3 regions of the Streptomyces sp. NRRL F-5650 genome follow, and region 1 is predicted to be linked to each of the others. Evidence: riboswitches for the same ligand, from Rfam matches in the RefSeq annotation. Region 1 holds a riboswitch; each other region holds the start of a gene.
What was found. A riboswitch is a leader RNA that binds a small molecule or an ion and turns the genes downstream of it on or off. The one in region 1 is predicted to bind cyclic di-AMP.
Positions count from the first base shown of each region.

Region 2: linked by a shared signal. The riboswitch ahead of IG88_RS0119220 (transglycosylase SLT domain-containing protein) and the one ahead of IG88_RS0110050 (M23 family metallopeptidase) in region 1 are both predicted to bind cyclic di-AMP.
Region 3: linked by a shared signal. The riboswitch ahead of IG88_RS0134735 (M23 family metallopeptidase) and the one ahead of IG88_RS0110050 (M23 family metallopeptidase) in region 1 are both predicted to bind cyclic di-AMP.

Region 1 is NZ_JOGV01000008.1:57,617-64,603, forward strand. Features, by position in the region: gene IG88_RS0110040 (HPr family phosphocarrier protein) at 1-79, shown strand, start outside; gene IG88_RS0110045 (GntR family transcriptional regulator) at 210-905, opposite strand; gene IG88_RS0110050 (M23 family metallopeptidase) at 1,033-1,797, opposite strand; cyclic di-AMP (ydaO/yuaA leader) riboswitch at 1,810-1,972, opposite strand; gene IG88_RS0110055 (M16 family metallopeptidase) at 2,164-3,552, opposite strand; gene IG88_RS0110060 (M16 family metallopeptidase) at 3,549-4,937, opposite strand; gene IG88_RS0110065 (DNA gyrase/topoisomerase IV subunit A) at 5,274-6,987, shown strand, end outside.
Region 2 is NZ_JOGV01000019.1:96,345-103,331, reverse strand. Features, by position in the region: gene IG88_RS0119240 (ABC transporter permease) at 1-877, opposite strand, end outside; gene IG88_RS0119235 (ABC transporter ATP-binding protein) at 864-1,895, opposite strand; gene IG88_RS0119230 (LolA family protein) at 1,976-3,241, opposite strand; gene IG88_RS0119225 (polyprenyl synthetase family protein) at 3,540-4,550, opposite strand; cyclic di-AMP (ydaO/yuaA leader) riboswitch at 5,326-5,482, shown strand; gene IG88_RS0119220 (transglycosylase SLT domain-containing protein) at 5,487-5,975, shown strand; gene IG88_RS0119215 (HAD family hydrolase) at 6,023-6,832, opposite strand.
Region 3 is NZ_JOGV01000061.1:58,441-65,427, reverse strand. Features, by position in the region: gene trmB (tRNA (guanosine(46)-N7)-methyltransferase TrmB) at 1-131, shown strand, start outside; gene IG88_RS0134745 (PrsW family intramembrane metalloprotease) at 160-1,557, shown strand; gene IG88_RS0134740 (aldo/keto reductase) at 1,577-2,521, opposite strand; gene IG88_RS0134735 (M23 family metallopeptidase) at 2,652-3,692, opposite strand; cyclic di-AMP (ydaO/yuaA leader) riboswitch at 3,704-3,860, opposite strand; gene IG88_RS0134730 (PP2C family protein-serine/threonine phosphatase) at 4,085-5,296, opposite strand; tRNA gene IG88_RS0134725 (tRNA-Met) at 5,505-5,578, opposite strand; gene IG88_RS0134720 (dihydrofolate reductase family protein) at 5,646-6,776, opposite strand; gene IG88_RS0134715 (trimeric intracellular cation channel family protein) at 6,960-6,987, shown strand, end outside.

The DNA of each region.
Region 1 (6,987 bases):
CGAGGGTGCCGAGGCCGCCCTGGACCGGCTGGCGAAGCTGGTCGCCGAGGGGCTCGAGGAGCTTCCCGAGACCGTCTGAGCGTGACGGACAGCAGCACGAAAGGCCCGCCGGAACCACCGGACGGGCCTTTCTTCTTTTCCCTTCCGACCGAAAGAAAAGCAGCCCGGAACAGCCCTGAATTCCCCGGCCCTTTTCTACGGCACTCGTGTTACTTCGGGAGACCCGCCGTGTTTACGCGGTGTTGCGCATTCCTCACGCGCTCCGTCCGCCCGCCACCGGAGGCGAATCGCAGCCGGTACGCCGACGCCGACCGTTCGGTGTGCAGCGTCATGAGCGCCCGCGCCCGTTCACTGTCGCCCCGGGCCACCGCGTCGACGATCGCGCCGTACTCCGCCCAGTACTTCACCGGCCCGGCCGGGACGTCCTGGACGTACATCCAGGCGATCTTGTGGCGCAGCTGGGTCAGCAGCGCCGCCAGGGAAGGGCTGCCGGCCGACCGGGCGAGGGTCTCGTGGAACCAGCCGCCCAGCGGTCGCAGGTCCTCGCCGGTGCCGTGCCTGGCCCGTTCCTGCCCCAGCCGGACCAGGCCGCGCAGCACCCTGAGGTGGGCCTCGGTGCGCCGCCGGGCGGCCCGCGAGGCGGCGAGCGGCTCCAGGAGCGCTCGGGTCTCCAGCAGGTCGGCGGCCTCCTGCTCGGTGGGCTCCGCGACGCAGGCGCCCGCGTGCCGCCGGGTCACCACGAAGCCCTCCGCCTCCAGCGTGCGCAGGGCCTCACGCACGGGGACGCGCGAGACGCCGTAACGGCGGGCGAGGATCTCCTCGGTGAGCCGGCTGCCGCGACCGTGGACGCCGGCGACTATGTCGTCCCGGATCGCCGTGCACACAGAATGCGCCGGAATACGCATGACCGACCTCCGTCTGGATCCCTGAAACGTCGACGATGGACGCATGTCCAGTGACTCTAGGCCAATCAAGCGAATAGGAATGCGAAAAGCCCCGACTCCAGGAGCCGGGGCTTTTCGAATGCGGCCGTCAGACGCTCACGCCGTGGGAGCGGAGATAGGCGACGGGGTCCATGTCCGAGCCGTACTCGGGGCTGGTACGGGCCTCGAAGTGCAGGTGGGGTCCGGTGACGTTGCCGGTGGCGCCGGAGAGGCCGATCTGCTGGCCCGGCTCGACCGACTGGCCGACCGAGACGCCGATGGAGGACAGGTGCCCGTACTGCGTGTACGTACCGTCGTGCATCCTGATCACGACCTGGTTGCCGTACGACCCGCCCCAGCCGGCCTCCACCACGGTGCCGACGCCGACCGCGTGCACGGACGTGCCGCTGGAGGCGTGGAAGTCGATGCCGGTGTGGCTGCCCGAGGACCACAGGGAGCTGCCGGCCTGGTACGCGGTGGAGACGTAGGAGGCGGTGATCGGCGCGACGAAGGTGTTCAGGCGTTTGCGTTCCGCCTCCCGCGCGGCGCGCTCCTTGGCCTCGCGCGCCTCCTTGGCCGCCTCGGCCGCCCGCTCGCGGGCCGCTTCCCTGGCCGCCTCACGGGCGGCGGCGTCCACGGCCGCCTGCTTCTGGGCGACGGCCTGGGCATCGACCTCGTCGGCTATGGAGTCGCCGATGGTGACGACCGGAGTGAGTCCGCTCTGCTCCACCTCGGGCTCGGCGGCGAGCGCCGGAGCGGCGAGGGTGCCGACGACGCCGGTGGTGGCGAGGGCCGCGACTCCCGCGGCGCGGGCGGTGGTGCGGTGCGCCCGGCTGGGGCGGCGGTGCTTCCCGGTGGCGCGCGTGAACGCCATGTAGAGGCTTGTCCTTTCCTTCCCTCTCGCCTACCGGGTTAGCTGACGGGTTCGGAGGTGGAAGGTCTCCTACGGACCCCCTCGCTGCGCGCGGGCGTCCGATTCACCCCAGGGACTGCGGTGGGTCCCCGGCTCCCCTGGCTCGCGCCGTACGGGGACTCGGCGATGACTGTCCGGTGCCGCGGGTGCGGCGCACTGCCTGACGAACAGCCCGGACGACGCTAAACGCGGCTGCGTTCAATCCTCAAACGCAACAGGCTTTTTGTAGCGCACGCCACAGGGCAGACGGGCAACCACTCCCCCAATCCGGACAAACGGCGGCCCTGGTGACACTCCGGTCACAGGGCCGCCGCGCGCGCGTGCCCGCTACTCGGCCGCCACCACGGTGACTTCACCGATGCCGAGGGCCTCGACGGGCTCCTTGATCTGCGCCGCGTCGCCCACGAGGACCGTCACGAGGCGGTCCACCGGGAAGGCGTTCACGACCGCCGCCGTGGCCTCCACGGTGCCCGTGGCGGCCAGTTGGCGGTAGAGCGTGGCCTGGAAGTCGTCGGGCAGGTGCTGCTCGACCTGGTCGGCGAGCGTGTCCGCCACGGCTGCCGCCGTCTCGTACTTGAGCGGAGCCACGCCCACCAGGTTCTGCACGGCCACGTCGCGCTCGGCGTCGGTGAGCCCCTCCGCGGCGAGCTTGCGCAGCACGGTCCACAGGTCCTCCAGGGCGGGACCGGTGTTGGGGGTGTCTACGGAGCCGCTGATGGCGAGCATCGCGGCGCCCGTGCCGTCCGGCGCGGACCGCAGGACCTGGCCGAACGCCCGGACGCCGTAGGTGTAGCCCTTCTCCTCGCGCAGGACGCGGTCCAGGCGCGAGGTGAGGGTGCCGCCGAGGCAGTAGGTGCCGAGGACCTGCGCGGGCCAGACGCGGTCGTGCCGGTCGGCGCCGGTGCGGCCGATCAGCAACTGCGTCTGGACGGCGCCGGGACGGTCGACGATGACGACCCGGCCCCGGTCGTCGGCGGTCACCGGGGGCACGGGGCGCGGCTCGGCGGCCGCACCGGTCCAGGCGCCCAGGGTCTCGCCGAGCAGCACGTCCAGCTCGACGCCGGTGAGGTCGCCGACGACCACGGCGGTGGCCGTGGCGGGGCGGACGTGCCGCTCGTAGAAGGCGCGTACGGCGGCCGAGTCGACCGCCGCGACCGTCTCCTCGGTGCCCTGGCGCGGGCGGGACATGCGCGAGTCGGCCGGGAACAGCTCCTTGTAGAGCTCCTTCGCGGCACGGCGGGAGGGATTGGCCAGCTCGTGCGGGATCTCGTCGAGCCGGTTGCGTACCAGCCGTTCGACCTCGCCGTCGGCGAAGGCGGGCGCCCTGAGGGCGTCGGCGAGCAGGCCGAGGCCCTTGGCGAGGCGCGAGGCGGGCACCTCCAGGCTCAGCCGGACGCCGGGGTGGTCGGCGTGCGCGTCGAGGGTGGCACCGCAGCGCTCCAGCTCGGCGGCGAACTCCTCGGCGGAGTGCTTGTCGGTGCCCTCGGAGAAGGCGCGCGCCATGATGGTGGCGACGCCGTCGAGTCCGGCCGGCTCGGCGTCCAGCGGTGCGTCCAGGAGCACCTCGACGGCGACGACCTGCTGGCCGGGGCGGTGGCACCGCAGCACGGTGAGGCCGTTGCCCAGGCTGCCGCGCTCGGGGGCGGGGAACGCCCAGGGCTTGGGCTCGCCGGCCTGCGGCTGTGCGTGGAAGTCCATGGTGGCGAGCTCGGTCACTTGGCCGCCTCCTCGTTCTCGTCGGTGGCGTCGGTCACCGGAACGGTGACGCTGGTCTCGTCGGCCTCGGTCTCGCCGGCCGGGGCGGTGGGCTCGTAGACGAGCACCGCGCGGTTGTCGGGGCGCAGGCGGGCCTTGGCGACCTCCTGGACCTCCTCCGCGGTCACCTCCAGCACCCGCTGCACGGCGGTCAGGGCGAGCTGCGGGTCGCCGAACAGGACGGCGTACCGGCACAGTTCGTCGGCGCGGCCGGCGACGGTGCCCAGGCGGTCCAGCCACTCGCGCTCCAACTGGGCCTGGGCGCGCTCCATCTCCTCGGCCGTGGGCCCCTCTTCGGCGAACCGGGCCAGCTCCTCGTCGACGGCGGCCTCGATGACCGGCACCTCGACGTCACCGGAGGTCTTCACGTCCAGCCACCCCAGGGAGGGCGCCCCGGCGAGCCGCAGCAGCCCGAACCCGGCCGCCACGGCCGTGCGGTCGCGGCGTACGAGCCGGTTGTAGAGGCGGGACGACTCGCCGCCGCCCAGCACGGTGAGGGCCAGGTCGGCCGCGTCGCACGCGCGCGTGCCGTCCTCCGGCAGGCGGTAGGCCGCCATCAGGGCGCGGGCCGGGACCTCCTCCTCGACGACCTCGCGGACCTGCTCGCCCATGACGTCGGGCAGCGAGCCGTCCCGGGGAGGCTGCTTGCCGTCGTGCGAGGGGATGGAGCCGAAGTACTTCTCGATCCAGGCGAGCGTCTGCTCGGGGTCGATGTCGCCGACGACCGACAGCACCGCGTTGTTCGGCGCGTAGTAGGTGCGGAAGAACGCGCGCGCGTCCTCCAGGGTGGCCGCGTCCAGGTCGGCCATCGAGCCGATCGGCGTGTGGTGGTAGGGGTGGCCCTCCGGGTAGGCGAGGGCGGTCAGCTTCTCGAAGGCCGTGCCGTAGGGGACGTTGTCGTAGCGCTGGCGGCGTTCGTTCTTGACGACGTCCCGCTGGTTCTCCATGGACTCCTCGTCCAGGGCGGCCAGCAGGGAGCCCATGCGGTCGGCCTCCAGCCAGAGCGCGAGCTCCAACTGGTGGGCGGGCATGGTCTCGAAGTAGTTGGTCCGCTCGAAACTGGTGGTGCCGTTGAGCGAGCCGCCGGCGCCCTGCACCAGCTCGAAGTGGCCGTTGCCCTTGACCTGGGCGGAGCCCTGGAACATCAGGTGCTCGAAAAGGTGAGCCAGACCGGTGCGCCCCTTGACCTCGTGGCGCGAGCCGACGTCGTACCAGAGGCACACCGCCGCGACCGGGGTCAGGTGGTCCTCGGAGAGCACCACGCGCAGGCCGTTGGCCAGGCGGTGCTCGGTCGCTGTCAGGCCGCCGGAGCCTGCCTGGGCTGTGGCCGTGTGACCCATGGGCATGTACGTCCCTTCGATCGCGGAATCCTTGGCGGAGCCACCGGGTGGGGCACCCGGTGGACCACGTGGTGAATCATTGGGCGGAACTGCGGAATTCCACCGATCCTGCCACTGTATGCAAGCGTGCGGGCCGCCGGTGGAGTTCCCGGCCCGCGTACGCCGAGAGCGAGCAGGCGGCCGCCGGGCCGCCGGGGACGGCGGCCCGGCACGAGGGCGTACCCTGCGGGCAGCGCCGGGCCGGGCAGCCCGTGACGGGTCCTGGTCGGTCGCTGTCAGTGCCGCAGTCCACAATGGACCGCGTCAGATCACCGTTCACGCTTCAGCAAGGAGCCGGCAGCGATGGCCCGCCGTAGTACGAAGACCCCGCCGCCCGACGACTCGTACGAGGAGAAGATCCTCGACATCGACGTCGTCGACGAGATGCAGGGCTCCTTCCTCGAGTACGCGTACTCGGTCATCTACTCCCGTGCGCTGCCGGACGCCCGCGACGGCCTCAAGCCGGTGCACCGCCGCATCGTCTACCAGATGAACGAGATGGGCCTGCGGCCCGAGCGCGGCTACGTGAAGTGCGCCCGGGTCGTCGGCGAGGTGATGGGCAAGCTGCACCCGCACGGCGACGCGTCGATCTACGACGCGCTGGTGCGCATGGCCCAGCCGTTCTCGATGCGCGTGCCCCTGGTGGACGGCCACGGGAACTTCGGCTCGCTGGGCAACGACGACCCGCCGGCCGCCATGCGGTACACCGAGAGCCGGATGGCGGAGGCCGCCGGCCTGATGACGGAGTCCATCGACGAGGACACCGTCGACTTCGCCCCCAACTACGACGGCCAGGAGCAGGAGCCGGTGGCGCTGCCCGCCGCCTTCCCGAACCTGCTGGTCAACGGCGCCTCCGGCATCGCGGTCGGCATGGCCACCAACATGCCGCCGCACAACCTGCGCGAGGTGATCGCGGCGGCCCGGCACCTGATCCGGTATCCCAACGCCGACCTGGACGCGCTGATGAAGCACGTGCCGGGCCCCGACCTGCCCACGGGCGGCCGGATCGTCGGCCTGACCGGCATCCGGGACGCGTACGCCACGGGCCGCGGCACGTTCAAGATCCGCGCGACGGTCTCCGTGGAGACCGTGACGGCCCGCCGCAAGGGTCTCGTCGTCACCGAGCTGCCCTTCGCGGTCGGCCCCGAGAAGGTCATCTCGAAGATCAAGGACCTGGTCGGCTCGAAGAAGCTCCAGGGCATCGCGGACGTCAAGGACCTCACCGACCGCGAGCACGGTCTGCGCCTGGTCATCGAGATCAAGAACGGCTTCGTGCCCGAGGCGGTCCTGGAGCAGCTCTACAAGCTGACGGCCATGGAGGAGTCCTTCGGCATCAACAACGTCGCCCTGGTGGACGGCCAGCCGCTCACCCTGGGCCTCAAGGAGCTGCTGGAGGTCTACCTCGACCACCGCTTCACCGTCGTCAGACGCCGCAGCGAGTTCCGCCGCGCCAAGAAGCGCGACCGGCTCCACCTGGTGGAGGGCCTGCTCACCGCCCTGGTCGACATCGACGAGGTCATCCGCCTCATCCGCTCCAGCGAGAACTCCGCGCAGGCCAAGCAGCGCCTGATGGAGCGCTTCTCGCTGAGCGACGTCCAGACGCAGTACATCCTGGACACGCCGCTGCGCCGGCTCACCAAGTACGACCGCATCGAGCTGGAGTCCGAGAAGGAGCGGCTGAACGCGGAGATCGAGGAGCTGACCCGGATCCTCGACTCGGACGCCGAGCTGCGCAAGCTGGTCTCGGCCGAACTGGCGGCGGTGGCGAAGAAGTTCGGCACCGACCGCCGTACGACGCTGCTGGAGTCGGGCGGCGCCCCGGTCGCCGCCGTGCCGCTCCAGGTGGCGGACGACCCGTGCCGGGTGCTGCTGTCGTCGACGGGCCTGCTGGCCCGCACCGCGAACGCCGAGCCGCTCGTGACGCAGGCGGGTGCCAAGCGGGTCAAGCACGACCTGATCGTCTCGGCGGTGCCGTCCACGGCGCGCGGAGAGGTGGGCGTGGTGACGTCCGCCGGCC
Region 2 (6,987 bases), on a different contig from region 1:
CCGCCGAGCCGAAGACCGCCGCGTAGAGGGCCTGGAGACCCAGGTTCTTGACCAGGTCGTCCCAGTAGACCGGTTCGCGCATCAGGTCGGCGAAGGACAGCCAGTAGTGCGAGAAGAAGTACGGCTGGAGGGCGTCGAGCTGGGGGATCTGGTCGAGGATCTGCACGGTGATCAGCAGCCCGACCGTGGTCGCCATCGCCGCGATGCCGCTGCCCGTCAGGGTGGAGACGAACAGGCCGAGGGCCGCGACGCCGACCAGCGAGGCGGCCACCACCAGGGCGATCAGCAGTGCCCGCCCCAGGCCCTCGGCGTAGCCGATCCGGGTGCCGGAGATGGTGGTCAGGTCACCGGCCGGGAACAGCAGCGCGCCCACCGCGAGCGCCGAGACCGCGACGACCAGGGTCGCGGCGAGGCAGAAGGCGATCACCGTCGCGTACTTGGTGAGCAGCAGCCGGGTGCGGCCGGCCGGGGCGACCAGGAGGTAGCGGAGCGTGCCCGCGCTCGCCTCGCCCGCGATCGCGTCGCCCGCGACGACGCCGACGGCCATGGGCAGGAAGAACGGGAGCGTCGCGGCGAGCGCGGTGAAGACCAGGAACAGCCCGTTGTTGCTGATCTGCGAGATGAACGCCGGGCCCTCGCCGCCACCGCCCCCGCCGCCGAGCGAGGACCCGTCACCCGTCTCGATCCGTACGGCGACGCCGACCAGGACCGGCACGGCGGCGAGCACGGCCAGCAGGGCGAGGGTGCGCCAGCGCCGGAAGGTCGTCAGCAGCTCGCTGCGGAGCAGCCCGAGGGACCACAGCGGGCTCGCGGACCGCACCACCACTGGACCCGGCACCGCGGCCGTGGTCTCCTCCCGCACCTCAGCCCGCGACATCGAAACCCTCCCCGGTCAGCGCCACGAACGCGTCCTCCAACGAGGCCCGTTCCAAGGTGAAGCCCCGGACCCGGACACGGGCCGCGACCAGCGCCGCGTTCACCTCGGCGAGGTCCCGCTCCGGCGGCTCCGCCGTCACCCGGTCGCCCTCGACGACCACGTCCGCGGCCCCCTGCTCCTTCAGCACCCGGGCGGCGTCGCCCGGGTCCGGCGTGGTCACCACCAGCCGGCCGCGGGCTCCGGCCGCCAGGTCGGCGACCGCGCCCTGGACGATCAGCCGCCCCTGCGCCATCACGGCGGCGTGGGTGCACACCTGCTCGATCTCGTCCAGCAGGTGGGAGGAGAGGAAGACGGTGGTGCCGTCGGAGGCCAGTTCGCGCACGAGGGTGCGGATCTCGCGCATGCCCTGGGGGTCGAGCCCGTTGGTCGGCTCGTCCAGCACCAGCAGGCGGCGCGGCTGGAGCAGCGCCGCGGCGAGGCCCAGCCGCTGCTTCATGCCGAGCGAGTACGCCTTGGCCTTCTTGCCGCCCGCCGCCGCGAGGCCCACCCTGTCCAGCGCCGCGGCGACACGCTCGCGCCGGGTGCGCGGATCGGCGGTCGGGTCGGCGGCGTCGTAGCGCAGCAGGTTGTCCCGGCCGGAGAGGAAGCCGTACAGGGCCGGGCCCTCGATGAGGGCGCCGACCCGGGGCAGTACTGCGCGGGAGGCTCGCGGCATGGGCAGTCCGAGCACCCGGGCGCTGCCCGACGTGGGCTCGATCAGTCCCATCAGCATGCGGATGGTGGTGGTCTTGCCGGAGCCGTTGGGGCCGAGGAAGCCGAAGACGCTGCCCGCCGGGACGGTCAGGTCCAGACCGTCGACGGCGAGCTGTCCGCCGCGGTAGCGCTTGGTGAGCCCGCGGGTGGCGATGACGGCCTCGTCGCCACCCTCCCGCGCCGGGCCCCGCTCCGACGCGCGGTCCGGCACTCGGTCCGGCGCGCGGTCCGGGCGACCCGGCTCCGTGGCGGACGGTTCGGCCATCGGCTCCCTCGCTTCTCTTGTCCCCTCCGTCTCCCTCGCACCGCCTTTCACGCCGGGCGAGGGGGCGTGCCGCGTACGTCCTACTGCGCGGCGTCGGCCGCCTTGACCAGGGCGTCCTTGGTGACCGCACCGGCGTAGACCTTGCCGTCGTCGGTGATCAGGGCGTTGACGAGGCGGGTCTTGAAGACCGTGCCCGAGCCGAAGTCGCCCTTGACCTGGTCGCCGAAGGAGCCGAGGAATCCGCCGAGGTCGCCGAGGCCACCGAGGTCGCCGCCCGGAGAGCCCGTGGGCAGGCCGCCCCGGGCGCCGGTGTCGAAGGTGGCGATCGAGTTCCAGCCCTCGCCGATCACCTTGAGGCCGTCCAGGCCGCCCGCGCCGTCCAGCCCCGCGGCGAGGTCGCCCTCGGCCGGGCGCCCGTGCTCGGGAGCCTTGGCGCCCGTGTCGCCCTCGGTGACCTTCGCCCCCTTGGGCGGCGTGAAGTCGAACGTCGACGCGTCCGGCTTCGCGAAGCTGACCTTGGTGAAGCCCACGTCGACCACGGCGGCGCCGCCGCTCGCCGGGGTCAGCGTGAACTTCAGCGGCATGCCGGTCTCGGCGTCCACGGCCACGGTGATCGCACCGACCGTGGAACCGTCCTGCTTGGGCTCCACGACGAGGCGGTAGGCGTCCCGGCCGGCCACCTGGGCGGTGCCGTGGACGGTCACGGACGTGGTGTCGTCGACCGCCTTGAGCGCCTGCTCGGCGAAGTCCTTCGGCGTGGCCGGCACGTCCTTGTCCGGCGTGCCCTTGCCCGGCCGTCCCTCGCCCGCGGGCGCGGTGGAGTGGTAGACCTCGTTGGACCGGCTGTCGTAGCCCCAGACGTCGTCGCCGTTGTGGACGAGGCTGTACTCGGCGGCGTTCTCCAGCAGGGACAGCTTCTGCCGGTCGGGGCCGTCGGCCGCGACGCGCAGCGTGTGGCTGCCGGACACCAGCTCGGTGAGCCTGGCCGAGGGGTCGGCGGCGGAACCCTTGCCGTCCCCGCCGGAGCCGGGGCCCGCGGACATGCCGGACAGCAGGCCGCTCTCCAGTCCGCCGAGGTCCGGCAGGCCCAGGTCGGTGTTGATGCGCACCGTGCCGGACATCTGCTCGACGTCCGACTTGGCGATCTTCTCGATGAGCTGCTCCGCCGTGACCTTCGGCAGATCGGGGTCCCCGGAGTCGGCGAGCGCCGGTACGAGGCCGATCGTCGCGGCCGCCACCCCCATCACCGCGACCGGGACGACGTACCGCGCGGCCTTGCGCCGTCCGGCGCGCAGCTCCTCGCCCTCCCCCGCGGTCGTGTTGTCGTCGGAATCGATCGGTGCCATGTGTGCCCTACCTCCGTCGTCGGCGGCGGCTGTCTCGCGACCTCGCACTCGTTCCCGTGAGCCGCCATTCTCACCCGAATCGGTGAGGATTGGTGTGTTCCGTGGTGTCCATCTGACCAAATCACCGCCGCGCAGGCGTCAGACCGCGGGCTCAACTCCGCCTACTCCTGCGGGATGACACGGACGGGCGACGGCTCCTCCGGCCCGTAGGGGGCGGGATACGGCACTCGGCGGACGGCACGGAGGGGGCGTGCGACGCGGGGCGGGGCGGGCGACACGATGCGGGCGGGGGCGGCGGTCACCCGGCGCGGTGCACCACCGCGTCGCACAGCTCCACCAGCGCGGCCTTCGCGTCGCACTCCCGCAGCGGGGCCAGCGCGGCGCGGGCCTCCTTGGCGTACCGGACGGTGTCCTTGCGCGCCTGCTCCAGTGCGGGGTGGGCGCGCAGCAGGCGCAGCGCCTCGGCGTGCCGGGCGTCGTCGCTCAGGTCGGAGTCGAGCAGCTCGCACAGGGCGACGTCCTCGGCGAGCCCCAGCCGGGCCGCCCGCTCGCGCAGCCGCAGTACGGGCAGGGTGGGGATGCCCTCGCGCAGGTCCGTGCCGGGCGTCTTGCCGGACTCGTCGGAGTCGGAGGCGATGTCCAGGACGTCGTCGGCGAGCTGGAAGGCGACACCGAGCCGCTCGCCGTACTGGGTGAGCACGTCGACCACCGTCTCGTCGGCGCCGGACATCATCGCGCCGAAACGGCAGGAGACCGCCACCAGCGAGCCGGTCTTGCCGCCCAGGACGTCCAGGTAGTGGTCGACCGGGTCGCGGCCGTCCTGCGGTCCCGCCGTCTCCAGGATCTGGCCGGTGACCAGCCGCTCGAACGCGAGGGCCTGGACACGGACGGCCTCGGGTCCGAGGTCGGCGAGGATCTGCGAGGCGCGGGCGAAGAGGAAGTCGCCGGTGAGGACCGCGACCGAGTTGCCCCAGCGGGTGTTCGCGCTGGGCACCCCGCGCCGCACGGCGGCCTCGTCCATCACGTCGTCGTGATACAGCGTGGCGAGGTGGGTCAGCTCCACGACCACGGCCGAGGGCACGATCCCCGGGGCGTAGGGGTCGCCGAACTGGGCCGAGAGCATCACCAGCAGCGGCCGGAACCGTTTGCCGCCGGCCCGCACCAGGTGCTGGGCGGCCTCCGTGATGAACGGCACCTCGCTTTTGGTTGCCTCAAGCAACCCTTCCTCGACAGCAACCAATCCGGCCTGGACATCGGCTTCCAGAGCCTGGTCCCGCACGCTCAGCCCGAACGGCCCGACGACGGTCACGAGGGGTCTCCTGTCTGCTGGTGTCTACTGGCGATTACCTGGTTTGTCGATAGGTCGCTGCCACCACTCAAGTCAGCGTATCCGGTCACGTTTCGATCACCGCTAGCGCCCACCGTTACAGGCCGGTCGGAATCAGATCATGAACGGTATGTTTTTGATCAGGTGATATGAGCAGATTTTGATCGATATCGCCAGACGGACGAGCCGGACCCCGGACCGGACGGACGGGACCCCGGACGGGCGGCACCCCCGGAGGGGACGAGCGGGCCGGACAGGACGAGCGGGCCGGAAGCCGCCGTCCAAGATCCCACCACTTCCCACAACGGCACGCACCCCCGGAACGTCACCCGATCGACATGCGCGCCCACACCCCGCACCACTGCCGCCGACCGGCACCCACGGGCCCACCCGCGGTCGCACTCCACACCCCACTTCCCCCTCTCCCGCGCCCGACACCCGAAGCCCTCCCGACCCGCGGCCGATTGGGGAATGATTGCGCTTAATGCCCGTTTTGCCGCGCTTGTTGAGTCCAGTGAGTTGGCTCACTCCGGCCCGCCTGCGGACAACCTCGCCGCAACCTGTGCCCTCCCTTTGCCCCACAAGCCAGTTGAGGCTTGGCAACCGCAAACGATCAAGAGCCTCAAACGGCCCAGACCAAGGTCAACTAGCACGTTGGGTGATTCCTGCACTTGTTCCGGACATGTGCTCTCGCATACGTTCCCGGCCTGTCGGGCGGACGCCGAATCCTGCCACCGCCCGTCGCACCGTCATCCACCCAACACACTCGCCGGCAGGAGCGGGGGACCCAAGGTAAGTCGCCGCACCGGTCACCACCGGGGCGGCTCGGGGTGAAGCCGTACCCGTCAGGGCGCGGCCGGGCACCTCCCCGCCCGAACCCGACAGCTCACCTCGCAGGCGTAAGGAGAGGGACACAGCATGTCTGCCAACGGTCTGAACCGTCACGCCCGCACGGGCCGCCTCGCCCGCAAGCTCGCCGTGGCCGGCACCGGTGCCGCGGTGCTCGCGCTGCCGCTCATCGGCGCCACCACCGCCTCCGCCGCCCCGGCGGCCGCCACCACCGCCGCCACGGCGACGACGACGTACCCGAACAACCTCGACGGCTGGATCCGCGAGTCGCTCGCCATCATGGCGCAGCACGGCATCCCCGGGACCTACGACGGCATCCACCGCAACATCATGCGGGAGTCCTCCGGCAACCCGTACGCCATCAACAACTGGGACATCAACGCCGTCAACGGCACCCCGTCCAAGGGCCTGCTCCAGGTGATCGACCCGACCTTCCAGGCGTACCACGTGCCCGGCACCTCCTGGGACCCGTACGACCCGGTCGCCAACATCACCGCCGCCTGCAACTACGCGGCCGACCGCTACGGCTCGATGGACAACGTCTTCAGCGCGTACTGAGCCGCGCCGCCGCGGCATCGCGGCCGGGAGACGCCGCGGCAGCGCGGCTAGGAGACACCGAAGATCCGCTCGAGGACGACGGCCACGCCGTCGTCCTCGTTCGTCGTGGTGACCTCGTCGGCCACCGCCTTGAGTTCCGGGTGGGCGTCGGCCATGGCGACGCCGTGGGCCGCCCACTGGAACATGGGAATGTCGTTGGGCATGTCTCCGAAGGCGATCGTCCGCCGCCGCTCCAGGCCGAGGTGCTCGGCGGCCAGCGCCAGACCGGTCGCCTTGGTGATGCCGCACGACTGGAGTTCGACCGTGCCGGGCCCCGACATGGTGACCGTCGCGAGGGAACCGACCACCGCGCGCGCCGTCGCCGCCAACTCGTCGTCGGTCAGCTCGGGGTGGCGCAGCAGCACCTTGCTGATCGGCGTGGACCACAGCTCCTCGCGCCGCTCGACGCGCACCGCGGGCAGAGTGGGGTGGGGCATCAGGTAGCCCGGCTCGATGAGGGTCAGCCCCCCGACGCCGTCCTGGTCGACGGCGGCGGACACCTGGCCCACCTCCGCCTCGATCTTGCCGAGCGCGGTCTCGGCCAGTTCCCGGTCCAGGGTGACGGACCACAGCATGCGGTGGGCGCCGGCGTCGTACACCTGCGCGCCCTGCCCGCAGACCGCGAGCCCCGTGCAGCCGAGGCGGTCGAGCAGGGAACGCACCCGGGGGGCCGGCCGGCCCGTCACCACCAGGTGCCGCGCACCCGCCCCGGCGACCCGCGCCAGCGCGGCCAGCGACCGGTCGGAGACGGTGTCGTCGCCGCGGAGCAGCGTGCCGTCCAGGTCGGTGGCGACTAGGGAATACGTGGTGCGGTCCATGATCAGAGAATACGGACACCGCACCCTTCGGACTCACCCGCGACCGCTTCCGAACGAGGACGTAGCGAGTGCCTTCGAACCCGGCCGCGGATGCACGCGGACGCCCGATCGTGCACACAACCTGACACATCATCGGCTGAGCCACTCCGGGCTTC
Region 3 (6,987 bases), on a different contig from region 1:
CCGTGCCCGGCGGCGGATTCGCGCCGCGCCCCGGGCACCGGCCGCTGACCCGTTTCGAGGGGCAGGGGCTGGACAAGGGTCATGTGGTGAACGACCTGCTCTTCCGTCGCGTACCGCACGAGGAGCTGTAGCAGTCCCCCACCGGTTAGGGTCCATGCCGTGGCCACCTGTCCCCCGTGTCCGATCCCTCCGCACCGGCATACGCACTGGTGGCAGCGCCCCTGGGTGCGTTACGGCGCGCTGATCACCCTGCTCGCGCTCTCCGGCCTGGTGATCCTGGCCCTGGTGCGCGAACAGACCGGCACGCGGGGCTTCCTCGTGGGACTCGGCCTGGCCGTCCTGCCCGTACCGCTGCTCGTGGCGGCGTTCCGCTGGCTGGACCGGGTCGACCCCGGACCCTGGCGGAACCTGGTGTTCTGCTTCGCCTGGGGTGCCTGTGCGGCGGCGCTGATAGCGATCGTCGCCAACAGCTTCGCCACCCGCTGGATAGCGACCGCCACCGCCGACCCGGCGAGCGCCGACACCCTGGGCGCTACGGTCATAGCCCCGGTCGTCGAGGAGTCCGCCAAGGCCGCCGCCGCCCTCCTGGTCTTCCTCTTCCGCAGACGGGACTTCAACGGCATCGTCGACGGCGTGGTCGTCGCCGGGATCACGGCCACCGGCTTCGCCTTCACCGAGAACATCCTCTACCTGGGCAACGCCTTCGGCACCGACCAGCTCACCGGCGACAGCGGCATCGCCTCCGTCACCGCGGCGACCTTCTTCGTCCGCGTCGTGATGTCGCCCTTCGCGCATCCCCTGTTCACCGTGCTCACCGGCATCGGCTTCGGCGCCGCCGCGCTCTCCACGGGCCGGCACCACCTGCGCCGGTCCCTGCTCCCCCTGGCCGGACTGCTGCTCGCGATGGGCATGCACGCCCTGTGGAACGGCTCGGCCGCGTTCGGCGACTACGGCTTCTTCGCCGTGTACGCCGCGTTCATGGTCCCGGCCTTCGGCCTGCTGACCTGGCTGGTCATCTGGTCCCGGCAACGCGAACTGCGCACCGTGCGCACCGAGCTGCCCGCCTACGTCGCCGCCGGATGGCTGACGCCGGCCGAGCCGTACGCGCTCGGCTCGATGCGGGCCCGCCGCGTCGCCCGGCAGTACGCCCGCCGCCACGCCGGGAAGGAGGCGGCGCGGGCGGTGGCGCGGTACGAGGCCTGCGCGACCTCGGTGGCCTTCCTGCGGCAGCGCGGGCGCCGGGGCAGGGCGGGCGCCGGCTTCACCGTGCGGGAGCGGCAACTGCTGGACGCCCTGTGGCACCTGCGGGGCGTGGCCCGCCCGGCACTGGAGTACGCGGCCCGGGCCACCGCACCTCCCGCACCGCGGCCGGTGCCGCCGTGGGCACACGGGTACGGATACGGGCCCGGGCCCGGATACGTGGCGTACGGGCCGTACGTGCCGTCGCCGCACGGCCCGTACGCGCCCCGCCCCCCACAGGCGACGTACCCGCAGGCGCCGTACCCTCAGCACGCGCCGTACGCGCCGTATCCACCGCCGCGCCCGCACCGCCCCTAGGACGGTGCGGGCGCGGCGCTCAGGCGGACGCCCGCGTGAGCCGTTCGACCTCGTCCGCCGTCAGGCGCAGCTCGGCCACGCCCAGCAGCGCCGGGAGCTGCTCCACCGTGCGCGCGGAGGCGATCGGCGCCGCCACCGTCGGCCGGGCGGCCAGCCAGGCGAGCGCCACCGTGGCGACGGGGGCGTCGTGGGCCTCGGCGATCTCGTCCAGGGCGGCCAGCACCCGGCGCCCGCGCTCCGTCTCCAGGTGCTTGGCCGCACCGCCCGCCCGCGGACTGTCCACGGCGGTGCCGGGCCGGTACTTGCCGGTGAGGAACCCGGCCGCGAGGGCGTAGTACGGCACGGCGGCGAGACCGGCCCGCTCGGCGAGGTCGCGCAGCTCGCCCTCGTAGGTGTCCCGGGAGACCAGGTTGTAGTGCGGCTGGAGGGCGACGTACCGGGCCAGGCCCTCGCGCTCGGAGAACTCCAGGGACGCCGCGAGCCGTTCGGCGGAGATGTTGGAGGCGGCGATGTACCGCACCTTCCCGGCCTTCACCAGCTCGTCGAGGGCGCCGACGATCTCCTCGACCGGCACCTCGGGCTTGTCGAAGTGCGTGTAGTACAGGTCGATGTGGTCGGTGCCCAGGCGGCGCAGCGAGGCGTCGGCCGCGGCCTTGATGTTCGCGGCGGACAGGCCCGGGTACTCGGGGTGCTGGCTGACCTTGGTGGCGAGGACCACGTCGTCACGGTTGCCGCGGGCCGCGAGCCACTTGCCGAGGACGGTCTCGGACTCGCCGCCGCTGTTGCCGTCGACCCAGGCGGAGTAGGAGTCGGCGGTGTCGACGAAGTTGCCGCCCGCCGCCGTGTAGGCGTCGAGGACGGCGAAGGAGGTGGCTTCGTCGGCGGTCCAGCCGAAGACGTTGCCGCCGAGGGCCAGGGGGAAGACCTCGAGGTCGGAGGAGCCGAGCTTGCGCAGAGAAGTCATGTAAAGGGTCAACGACCGTGGCGGAGCGCGGCATTCCGGCAGGCGCGCAAAGATCCCGCAAACCGGCAGCCCTGACGTCGGGGGGTTGGCCGTCAGGACCGCCGGGGTTCAGCGGGCGCCCAGGGGTGGGTCAGGGGGTGAGGCCCTTGCTCTGCAGCCAGGCCATCGGGTCGATGCCCGAGCCGTCGGCGGTGTGGACCTCGAGGTGGAGGTGGGCGCCGGTCACGTTGCCGGTGGCGCCGACGCGGCCGATGACGTCACCGGTGGTGACCTTCTGGCCGACGCTGACGTTGATGGACGACTGGTGCGCGTACCAGAGTTCGGTGCCGTCGTCGAGGGTGAGCACGGTCTTGTAGCCGTAGGACCCGTCCCAGCCGGCCGACGTGATGGTGCCGCTGTGCACCGCCTTGAGCAGGGTGCCCGTGGGGGCGGCGAAGTCGAGGCCGGTGTGGTGGCCGGAGGACCACAGGGAGCCGGCCTGGTTGAAGGTGGAGGAGATCGTGTACGAGGAGGTCGGCAGCGTGAACTGCTTGGCCAGCTTCGCGAGCCGCTCGGCCTCGGCCTTCTTCGCGGCTTCCTCCTCCGCCTTCTTCTTGGCGGCGGCGGCCTTCTCCTCGGCCTCCTTGGCGGCCTTGGCCGCTGCTTCCGCGGCCTTCTTCTCGGCGGCGGCCTGGGCTTCGGCGGCGGCCTTGGTCTCGACCTGGGCCTGCTGCTGCTCGGCCTGCGCCATGATCCGGGCCCGCAGCGACTCACCGGCGCCGGCGGCGTCCGTGTTCTGCGAGGTGTCCGCGGCGACGGCCTGGGTGATGCCGCTGAGCGGGGTGGCGGAACCCTCGGGCTCCGGCTCCTCGCCGCCGGGCATCAGCGAGCCGACGTTCGGCAGGTCGGGCAGGGAGATGGAGACCGGCGGCTTGCCGGTCTGCGCGCTGGCCATGCCGCCCGCGCCGACTGCGGCTATGACACCGACGCCGAGGACGGTGGAGCTGCGGGCGAGTCCGCCGCGCTGCTTGGCGACGCGGTGCCGGCCGCGCACGGGGCGGATGGACTCCGCGGTGGGGTTCCACTCCTCCCAGGGACCCTCTTCGGCGCGGGGGGCGTCGTAGCCGAAGGTGTCGGTGCCGTGCCCGGTGGGTACGAACGGGGCCTCGGGGGCAGGCCGGTTGGACGCCACGTGGGCGTACTCCTTTCCTTCCTTCCGCCTACCGGGTTAGCTGACGGGTTCGGAGCAGGAAGGTCTCCTACGGGTGTGTGCCGACCGTGTTTCCACGGCGCCACACGCCCGATTCACCCCAATGTGATGGTTCCCCGGTTCCCTTGCGGGATTCGGCGCGTGCGCACGGAGCCGCCTTCTGTGACGGCTGGGACGACCGCGCTGCGTTATCGAACGTTAATAGACGGGGGGCTCGGATTCCAAGCCATTCCGCTTGATCATTAACGGAAACGGCCGGTACATACACCTCACGACCGGTGAAACCCGGGCGAGTTGACCGCCCCTCAGTATTCCTCTTCACGCCACTGCGTTCTGACGGTGTGTCAGTTGTTATGCGGAGGGGGACCGGGCCGTCACGGCTCGTGACATTGATCTTGGTCCCCGCGCCGGGGCCGGCGCACGGCGAGCAGCGCCATGTCGTCCGCCATGCCGCCCCCCGAGTGCCTGCGCACGTCCTCGGCGAGGGCGTCGAGCAGCGCCGCCGGATCCCGGAAGGCACGGCCCGCCAGCCGCGCCTGCGGATCGTAGAACTCGCCCTTGGCGTCCCGGGCTTCGGTCAGTCCGTCGGTGTAGAGCAGCAGCGTGGCCCCACCGGGGAAGTCGGCCTCCTCCGCCCGGTCGGGCCACACCCCCAGCTCGCCCATGCCGAGCGGCAGCGCCGACTCGCGGGCGGGCAGCGGGCCGACGCTGCCGTCGGCGTGCAGCATCAGGGGCGGCGGGTGGCCGCGGTTGACGATGCGTACGGTCCCGTCGCCGTGCGGGAGTTCGGCGAGGATCGCGGTGGTGAAGCCCTCGAAGGCGTCCAGTCCGTCCCGCCGGGTGCCCTCGCGCGCCAGGGCCCGCTCCAGACGCTGCGCCACCGCCTCCAGCGTCGCCTCCTGCTCGGCGGCCTCGCGGAAGGCGCCGATCACGACGGCGACGGCGGCCACCGCGCCCATGCCCTTGCCCCGCACGTCGCCGACGATGAGCCGGACGCCGCGGGCGCTGTCCTGCACCGCGTACAGGTCGCCGCCGATGAAGGCGTCGGCCTGCGCGGCCTCGTAGCAGACGGCGATCTCGAAACCGGCGATGCGCTCGGCGGGTTCGGGCAGCACGGCGCGCTGGGCGGCCTCGGCGATCTCACGGACGGAGACGAGGCGTGCGCCGGCGCGCCGGACGAAGCCGTTCACCAGGACGGCGAGCACGGCGACCGTCGCGATGGTGATCAGCTCGGTGAGGGAGTCGACGTAGCGGATGACGCCCTTGGCGAGCTGCAGCCCGATGACCGCGACGACGACGGTGACGCCCGTGAGCACCGTGCCGCGCCGCGAGTAGACCGGAGCGGCGATCAGGGGCGCGGCCGCGTAGAGGGGGCCGGCGGTGAAGTATCTCGGGGTGAGGATGTCGTACAGGATGGCGACGGCGATCAGCAGGACGGGGAGCGCGAGCACGAAGGCCCGCCGGAACCCGGCCCGGCGGCGCGGCGGCGGCCCGGCGGGCGGCTCGTCGTCGCCGAGGCCGGGGTCGGGGGCGGGATCACCGGGGAGCCGGCCGCCGGCTCTGGCGACCGCTCCCTCGTCGTCCACGTCACCTGGCCGCACCACTCGTCTCCCGCCACCCCGCACGTCCGCGTGCCGCTTGCCGCTTGCCGTCCAGGAGTCCAGGTTTCCGGGAGCGGGGGCGGGCGGCGAGCGGTGGGGGGCCGACCGGATGACGGAGGCGCCGGAGAGGAGAACGCACCGAGGAACGCACCGAGGGCCGGAACCCTTTCGGATTCCGGCCCTCGGCCTTCAGTAGCGGGGACAGGATTTGAACCTGCGACCTCTGGGTTATGAGCCCAGCGAGCTACCGAGCTGCTCCACCCCGCGTCGTTGTGTGCACCACTGTACGTCATCCCGGGACCGGAATGCACATCGGTATCCCCGCGGGGGCCTCCTACCGCTCCAGATGCCGGTTCGGTGCCGTGGCCCGGGCCTCGAACGCGGGCAGTACGACGACGTCGGCGCCCCCGGCGGCGAGCACCCCGCTGCCGTCCGGCTCCGTCACGAAGGTGTCCGGCTCCCGCCAGGCCGTGACGACACGGCGCACCCCGGCGTCCAGGATCAGCCGGGCACAGGGCGCGGGCCGGGAGGCCCGGCGGGCACAGGGCTCGAGACTGCTGTACACGGTGGCGCGGGCGAGCCGGGGGTCGTCCGGCGCGATCTTCGCGAGCGCGGCCTCCTCCGCGTGCACGACCGCGTCGCCCCCCTCCCGCGAATGCCCCCGCGCCAGCTCACTCCCGTCGGCGGCGACCACGACCGCCCCCACGCTGAAGGCGGTGTCCGACGGCGGGCACAGCTCGGCCAGCTCGCAGGCGAGCGCGAGCCAGTGCCGGTCCGCGGCGGCCACCCGCACGCCGGTGCCGGGTGCGGTGGGCCGGTACCGCATCAGCACGACGTCCTCGATCCGCCGGGACTCCACCAGCCGCAGCCGCCCGCTCTGGTAGGCACCGGGCCCGAACAGCCGGGGCGCGGCCGGGTCCCCGACCAGGAGCGGGGCGAGGACGAGGTGCAGTTCGTCGGCCAGTTCCTGCTGGAGCAACTGGGTGTGCACGCTCCCGCCCCCCTCGACCATGAGCCGTCGCACGCCCCGCCGGTCGTGCAGGTACTCCAGCGCGGCGTGCCAGTCGAGCGCGGTCCCCAGGGAGACGATCTCGGCCCGGATCCCGAGCGCGCGGGCCCTCCGGGCACCGTCGTCCGTGGTCAGCAGCGCCTTCTCCCCACCCGTGTGCCAGAACCGCGCCGCCGGGTCCAGCTCGCCGCTCCCGCTGACGGTGACCTTGAGCGGGTACTCCGCCTCCCCGGCCGCGACCCGCGCCGCCCGCCGCTTCGCCGAGTTCACCAGCAGCCGCGGGTTGTCCGCCCGGACCGTACCGGCCCCGACCAGGATCGCGTCCGCACGGGCCCGCACCTCGTCGACCCGCTCGAAGTCGGCGGGGCTGGACAACAGGAGCCGTTCGGGCCCGCCGTCGTCCAGGTAGCCGTCGAGGGAGACGGCGGCGGAGAGGAGGACGTGGGGAAGGGGCATGTGCGGCACTCCGGTGGGAGGGGCGGGGCGAGCGGGCGGACGGGGCGTGGAGTGCGGCCATTGTCGGTCATGGCCGCCGCGGGGCGGGTTCGCCGCCGGTCACCGACCCGGTCTCCGGTGAGCCGTTCACCGCCGGGAGGGCTGCCCGGCTGACCGGACCGGCACCGGGGTACCCGGCGCCCCATGAGCACCGAACCCGCGCCGCTGCTCG